DNA from 3 places in the Kitasatospora nipponensis genome. Region 2 is predicted to be linked to each of the others. Evidence: riboswitches for the same ligand, from Rfam matches in the RefSeq annotation. Region 2 holds a riboswitch; each other region holds the start of a gene.

Region 1 (2,254 bases), on a different contig from region 2:
CCGCGTCCCGGCTTCCTGCGAGCCATCTGCCGCTGATACCGGGTCAGCTTCACCCGCGCGTCGCGTCCGTGCTCCGGGTGGGGAAGATCATGGGTGTCACTGGTGGTGGTCGCGGTCTCCGTCACTCCCCAGTCGATGCCTATGCAGCGACCGACGGCGGGGAGCGGCTGCGCTTCGACAGGGACGACGAGCGAGGCGTACCAGTGGCCGACGCTGTCGCGGTACACGCGCACGCTGCTCGCGTCGGCGGGCAGGTCGCGGGACCACACCACCATCAGGACGATTCCGCCCGCCAGGTGTAAGCGGCCGTCCTTGATACGGAAGCCGCGCCGGGTGTAGTTCATCGACGGGAGCGCCTCGCGCTTCTTCTTGATCTTCGGCATCCCCGCGCGGCGCTTGATCGGCAGGCGGTCCTTCACATCGTTGAGCGCCTTCGTCCGGGACTTCGCGAAGTCCCGGACGATCTGCTGCTGCGGAACGCTCGCGCCCTCGCGCAACCACGGCATGGCGGCACGGGCCTCGGTCAGCATCCGGTCCAGTTCGGCCGGACCGCACGTCACCTTCTCGCCGCCCTCGGGGCGGGTGCGGTTGGCGACGGAACGCTGACGGGACTTCGCCACACACTCGTTCCACACCCACCGACAGCGGGCCCATTCGGCTTCGAGGCCGGACAAGGCGGTGGACGACACACGAAGCCGATAGGTGTACCGGGCGAATCCGGCATCCCCGCTCTCCATTGACACCCCCGGCGCAACCCACACACCAATCCGACTGACGATCACCATGCCACGCACCACTGACAGCGGACACGGTGATCTGGGCCCCGGGGGGTCACGGATGGTGGACGCCGATCCGCCCGGCGGCGAATCGGCTGCACCTGACCCGCCACGTGGGACATCGGATTCCTCCCCGGCCTGAAGGCCTGGGCATCACCTGGTGACGGTTCGCCACCGGGCCGCCGGTGTGATCCACCACTCCGGGGGCGCGGTTGACTCCCGGTTCCGGGCCGTGATGGGATCCACGGGCCATACGGAGGCACAGAGAGGAAGCCGGTGCGAATCCGGCGCGGTCCCGCCACTGTCACCGGGGAGCACGCTCGACGTCATGGTCACGGCGGTCCGCCACAGGATCGTTGGAAGGCCCGAGGGTGTGTCAGCTACCCGGGGAGCCAGGAGACTCTCGCCCCCGGTTCGTCGATCCAGGGCGCGGACCCTGAGTGAGGACACATCCTGATGCTGCCCGCCCCGCCACGGCCCGGCCCGGCCGCTCCACCCACCCTCCCGCCCGCCGTCCCGCCGGCCGGCTGATGCCGGTGGGTGCGGTGCGGGCAACCCTTCCCTACGCGGTGGGCGCGCTGGCCGGATACGCGGCCGACGCCCGCTTCGGCGACCCCGGGCGCGGGCACCCGGTGGCCGTCTTCGGCCGGGCGGCCGGGCGCCTGGAGCGCGCGCTGTGGCGCGACCACCGGGGCGCCGGGGCGCTGCACACCGCGCTCTGCGTGGGCGCGGTGGCGGCCGGTGCGGTGGGCGTCGAGCGGCTGGCGCTCGCGCGCACCCGTGGCGCGGCCCCTGTCGCCACCGCGGCCCCCGTGGCCACGGCCGCGCTCGCCACCTGGACGGTGCTCGGCGGCACCTCGCTCACCCGCGAGGCGCGCACCATCGGCGCCGCGCTCGCCGCGGACGACCTGGACGCGGCCCGCGAGCGGCTGCCGCACCTGTGCGGGCGCGACCCGAGCGCGCTGGACGGAGCGCAGATCGCCCGCGCGGTGGTCGAGTCGGTGGCCGAGAACACCGCCGACGCCGTCGTCAACGCCCTGGTCTGGGGCGCGCTGGCGGGCCCGCCCGGCCTGCTCGCCTTCCGGGCCGTCAACACGCTGGACGCGATGGTGGGTCACAAGTCCGCGAAGTACCGCCGGTTCGGCTGGGCGGCGGCCCGGCTGGACGACCTGGCCGGCTGGCCCGGTGCCCGGCTGACCGCGCTGCTCACCGTGGCGGCCGCGCCGCCCGCCGGGCGGCGCACCGCCTGGCGCGTCTGGCGCCGCGACGGCTCCGCGCACCCGAGCCCGAACGCCGGGCAGGCCGAGTCGGCCTTCGCCGGCGCGCTGGGCGTGCGGCTGGGCGGTCCGCTGCGCTACGGCGTCCGGGTGGAGCAACGCCCGGTGCTGGGCGCCGAGTTGCGTCCGGTCGGGGCCGGTGACATCGAGGTGGCCTGCCGGCTCTCGCGACGCGTCGGACTGCTGGCCCTGGGTACCACG
Region 2 (2,254 bases):
CCGGACTGCGGGCGCTGCCCGACCGCGACGTCTTCGCGGCCGCCTGCCGGACGGCCTTCGGCCTGCCGGGGCCGGTGCGGCTGGTCTCCGACGCCGTGGTGGCGTTCGTGGCGGGCAGCGGCGCGGCGGCCGGGACGGTGCTGATCGCGGGCACCGGCACCATCTGCTGCCGGATCTCCCACCCCGGCGCCGACGGTGACGCCGCCACCCTCGACCCCGGCTCCGCTCCCGGGGCGGCCGACCCGGTGGTGACCGCGACCGCCGGCGGACTCGGGCGGGCGCTTGGCGGCGGGGGGGGCGGGGTCGGCGGGGTCGGTGGAGGGGGTGGCCAGGCGCACGCGCGGCCCACCGACCCGCTGGGCCGTGCGGTGCTGGCCGCGTGCGGCGTCACCGATCCCACCGCCCTGGTGCGCTGGGCCTACGACGGTCCGCCGCACCGGCTCGCCACCCTCGCCCCGCTGGTCAGCGAGCTGGCCCTGGCCGGCGACCCGGCCGCCGAGGGGTTGGCCGACGCCGCCTCGGCCCGACTGGTCGAGCTGATCCGCGCCATCCACCACCCCTGCGAGCCCATCGTGCTGGCCGGCAGCGTCGCCACCACGCCCGGCCCGATCCGCGACCGGCTGCTCGCCCGGCTGCGCGCCGACGGGCCCCCCGGGCCGGTCGGGTCCGCCCGCGACCCCGTGGCCGCCGCCCCCCCCCCCCCGATCCGCGCCCGGCTGCCCGCCCGCCTGCGCGCCGCCGCCCCGCCCGGGCCGGTCGGTTCGCCCGACGACCCGGTGGCCGCCGCCGCCCGACTCGCGGCCCGCCCGGGCTGACCGGAGGTGGCGCTCACTGCGCCGGAGCCGCGCGCGTGCGCCTGCCGGGCCCGTGCGCGGGGATCCGCAGCGACTCCAGCGCCGCCGGCAGCGCCGCCCCCGCCGCCGCCCCCGCCCCCGACGGCCGTCGGCCGAGCCGGCGGACCCAGTCGCAGAGCTCGGCGGTGTCGGCCGGGTCGGTCAGGTTCCCGAACCAGAGCGGCCCGGTCCGCGGTTCGCCCGGGAGCCGCCCGCGGGAGCGCACGACGACGACGTTGGCGACCTCGCACGGCCCCAGGCACTCGGTGACCAGCAGCTTCGCGTCCGGCAGGGACTCGACGGCCGCACCCAGGGCGGCCAACTGGCCCGCGTGATCGGTGCCGGGGCGCTTGGTGGCGCTGCCGCAGCAGCAGCCACGGCAGACGATGACGTCCACACCCGGCGGGCGGGCAGGGTCGACCGGTGGCATCGCAGAACTCCCTCGTGGGGTCCGCGCCCCAACCGTCGGAGAAACCACGGGTCAGTGTTCTGACTCCCGGCGCCGTACCCCGGACCTCCGAACCGCCCGTCCGCCGGGCGGAGTTCGCCGGAAGGGGCGGACACCGGTCACAGTGGCGGGACCGCCCCGGACTCGCACCGGGTTCCTGCACACCGTGGTCTCGGATGCTCGTGCATCTCGTGCGCGACCCTGCCGCACCCGGCGACGGCCCGTCAACCCACAGTGACGCAGCCCACGTCGACGCGAATGTCTCGCTAGGATCCCCGGATCATGGACCTGATGACGGGGAACGAGCTGGTCGCCATCCCGCCGGGGCGGGTGACGTTGTCGGACCGGCGGACCCGGCGCAGTTGGTCGGTCGACCTGGCGCCCTACCAGCTCGCGGCATCCCCGGTCACCCAGGCGTTGTACGCACGGATCACGGGCCGTCGGCCGAGTGCCACGTCCGGGGACCGGTTGCCCGTCGAGTCCGTCTCCTGGTGGGACGCGACGCGGTTCTGCAACGCCCTGTCCCAGCGGGCCGGCCTCACGCCCGCCTACCACTTCGGTGCCGAGGCCGACGTCATCGAGTGGGACGAGTCCGCCGACGGGTACCGGCTGCCGACCGAAGCCGAGTGGGAGCACGCCTGCCGGGCCGGGACGACCGGGCCGCGCTACGGGGAGCTCGACGAGATCGCCTGGTACCGCGGGAACTCGCACGAGCGCATCCACGAGGTGGGTGGCAGACGGCCCAACGCGTGGGGGCTCCACGACATGCTCGGCAACGTCTGGGACTGGTGCTGGGACGTCTACGACGCCGAGGTCTACGGCGCCTACCGGGTGCTCCGCGGCGGTGGTTGGTTCGATGAGCAGTGGAGTTGCCGGACCTCCGCGCGGCGCCGCAGCCACCCGACGTTCCAGGTCGACGACGTGGGATTCCGCGTCGCGCGTACCGTCCTGCGGTGATCCGCGCCCTGTGCGG
Region 3 (2,254 bases), on a different contig from region 2:
TCAGCGCCGACCGTGTCCGCCACCGCTCCGCAGACACTGTCGACAATCCCCTGGCCAGGCTGGTTAGGGTGGTTCGCATGACGTCCCCGCTCCGCCTGGAGAAGATCACCCCGGACAACGTGCTGGCCGCCTGCGCCCTGGAGGTCCGCCCCGAGCAGCGGGAGTTCGCCTCCCCGGTCGCCCAGTCGCTGGCCGAGGCCTACGTGCACCAGGAGATCGCCTGGCCACGGCTGATCGTGGACGGCGAGCGGGTGGTCGGCTTCCTGATGGCCTTCTTCGGCGTGCGCTTCGACCCCGCCGACCCGCGGGACCGGCCCCGCGACGGCCTCTGGCGGCTGAACATCGCCGCCGGGGAACAGGGCCGCGGGTACGGGCGGTTCGCGGTGCGGGCGGTGGCCGAGGAGGTCCGCCGGCGCGGCGGGACGCGGGTGACCACCACCTGGGGGCTCGGCGAGCACGGTCCGCAGGGCTTCTACCTGGGTCTGGGGTTCCGTCCCACCGGGGAGCTCAGCGGCGACCAGGTGGTCGGCGAGCTGGACCTGCCGTAGTGCGGCAGCGCGGGCGGCGGCGGCCCCGGCGTCCGCACCCCGTCGCGCGCCTCTGTCGTGGGGGCACAGGGGCGGGCGACGTGGAGCGCGGGGCGTGGGCCGGACCCCCGTGTCAGTACCGGCCCAAGCACCCGTCGCGGCCATCGTGGCCCACCCCCGTATCGCCGCCGTATCGCCGGCCGGCGGGCCCGCCACCGCGGGACCCGCTCGCCCCCGGTCGGCCCGCGGCGGCCGCCCGTTAGGATGGCGCCGGACGGGCCGGTCGGCCTGTCCACGCCAGAGACGGCGTCAGGGGAGGAAACCGGTGCGAAGCCGGTGCGGTCCCGCCACTGTGACCACGGTTCAGTCGCCGTGGGAGCCAGGAACTCCTGCCGTCCTCGACCCTCCCCCCAGCCTTCGGCCGGGGTTCCCCCACGGGGCGCGGACCCCGAGGAAGGCACGCCGTATGCGCACCGTCATGCCCGTCACCGCCGACCGCCGCGGGAGGGCCGCCGCGTGATCCTGCTCCTGTCGACCTCCGACACCGACCTGCTCTCCGCCCGCGCCGCCACCGGCCCGGTCGGCTACCGCCTGGGCAACCCGGCCCGCCTGACGCCCGAGCAGCTGCCCGAGCTGGTGGAGGGCACCGACCTGGTGGTGGTGCGCCTGCTGGGCGGGCGCCGCGCCTGGCAGGAGGGGCTGGACGCACTGCTCGCCGGCCCGCGCCCGGTGATCGTCCTCAGCGGCGAGCAGGCACCGGACGCCCAGCTGATGGAGCTGTCCACCGTCCCGGCGGGCCTCGCCGCCGAGGCGCACGCCTACCTCGCGCACGGCGGCGCGGCCAACCTGGCCGAGCTCGCCTCCTTCCTCAGCGACACCGTGCTGCTCACCGGCCACGGCTTCGCGGCGCCGGCCTCCGCCCCCGACTGGGGACCGTTGGAGCGCGCCGCCCGCCGCACCGAGGGCCCCTCGGTCGCCGTCCTCTACTACCGCGCGCACCACATGAGCGGGAACACCGCCTTCGTGGACACCCTGTGCGCCGCGATCGAGGACGCCGGCGGGCAGGCGCTGCCGTTCTACTGCTCCTCGCTGCGCGGCGCGCCGGACGAGCTGCTGGCCGAGCTGGGCCGCGCCGACGCCATCGTGACGACCGTGCTGGCCGCCGGCGGCACCCGCCCGGCGGACGCCTCGGCCGGCGGCGACGAGGAGGCCTGGGACGCCGGCGCGCTCGCCGCGCTGGACCGGCCGATCCTCCAGGCGCTCTGCCTGACCTGGTCGCGGGAGACCTGGGAGGGCAGCGACGACGGGATCTCCCCACTGGACACCGCCACCCAGGTCGCGGTGCCGGAGTTCGACGGCCGGCTGATCACCGTCCCGTTCTCCTTCAAGGAGCTGGACGAGGACGGCCTGACCGTCTACGTGGCCGACCCCGAGCGCTCGGCCCGGGTGGCCGGGATCGCGGTGCGGCACGCCCGGCTGCGGCACATCCCGGCCGCCGAGCGGCGCCTGGCGCTGGTGCTCTCCGCGTACCCGACCAAGCACGCCCGGGTGGGCAACGCGGTCGGCCTGGACACCCCGGCCAGCGCGGCCCGGCTGCTGCGCCGACTGGCCGCCGAGGGCTGGGACATCGGCCCGCTGGAGGGCCCGGACGCGCTGCCCGGCCTGCAGCCGACCGCGGACGAGCACGAGGGCGACGCGCTGATCCGCGCGCTGATCGACGCCGGCGG

What was found. A riboswitch is a leader RNA that binds a small molecule or an ion and turns the genes downstream of it on or off. The one in region 2 is predicted to bind cobalamin.
Region 1: it holds a riboswitch for cobalamin, as region 2 does, so the genes downstream of both, ABD323_RS21440 (cobalamin biosynthesis protein) here and ABD323_RS26955 ((2Fe-2S) ferredoxin domain-containing protein) in region 2, are expected to answer to the same signal.
Region 3: it holds a riboswitch for cobalamin, as region 2 does, so the genes downstream of both, cobN (cobaltochelatase subunit CobN) here and ABD323_RS26955 ((2Fe-2S) ferredoxin domain-containing protein) in region 2, are expected to answer to the same signal.

The regions. Positions count from the first base shown of each region.
Region 1 is NZ_BAAALF010000078.1:19,337-21,590, reverse strand. Features, by position in the region: gene ABD323_RS21445 (RNA-guided endonuclease InsQ/TnpB family protein) at 1-737, opposite strand, end outside; cobalamin riboswitch at 1,043-1,179, shown strand; gene ABD323_RS21440 (cobalamin biosynthesis protein) at 1,307-2,254, shown strand, end outside.
Region 2 is NZ_BAAALF010000119.1:10,698-12,951, forward strand. Features, by position in the region: gene ABD323_RS26950 (N-acetylglucosamine kinase) at 1-815, shown strand, start outside; gene ABD323_RS26955 ((2Fe-2S) ferredoxin domain-containing protein) at 829-1,263, opposite strand; cobalamin riboswitch at 1,295-1,465, opposite strand; gene ABD323_RS26960 (formylglycine-generating enzyme family protein) at 1,564-2,238, shown strand.
Region 3 is NZ_BAAALF010000203.1:8,558-10,811, forward strand. Features, by position in the region: gene ABD323_RS34400 (hypothetical protein) at 1-79, opposite strand, end outside; gene ABD323_RS34405 (GNAT family N-acetyltransferase) at 78-548, shown strand; cobalamin riboswitch at 815-938, shown strand; gene cobN (cobaltochelatase subunit CobN) at 1,044-2,254, shown strand, end outside.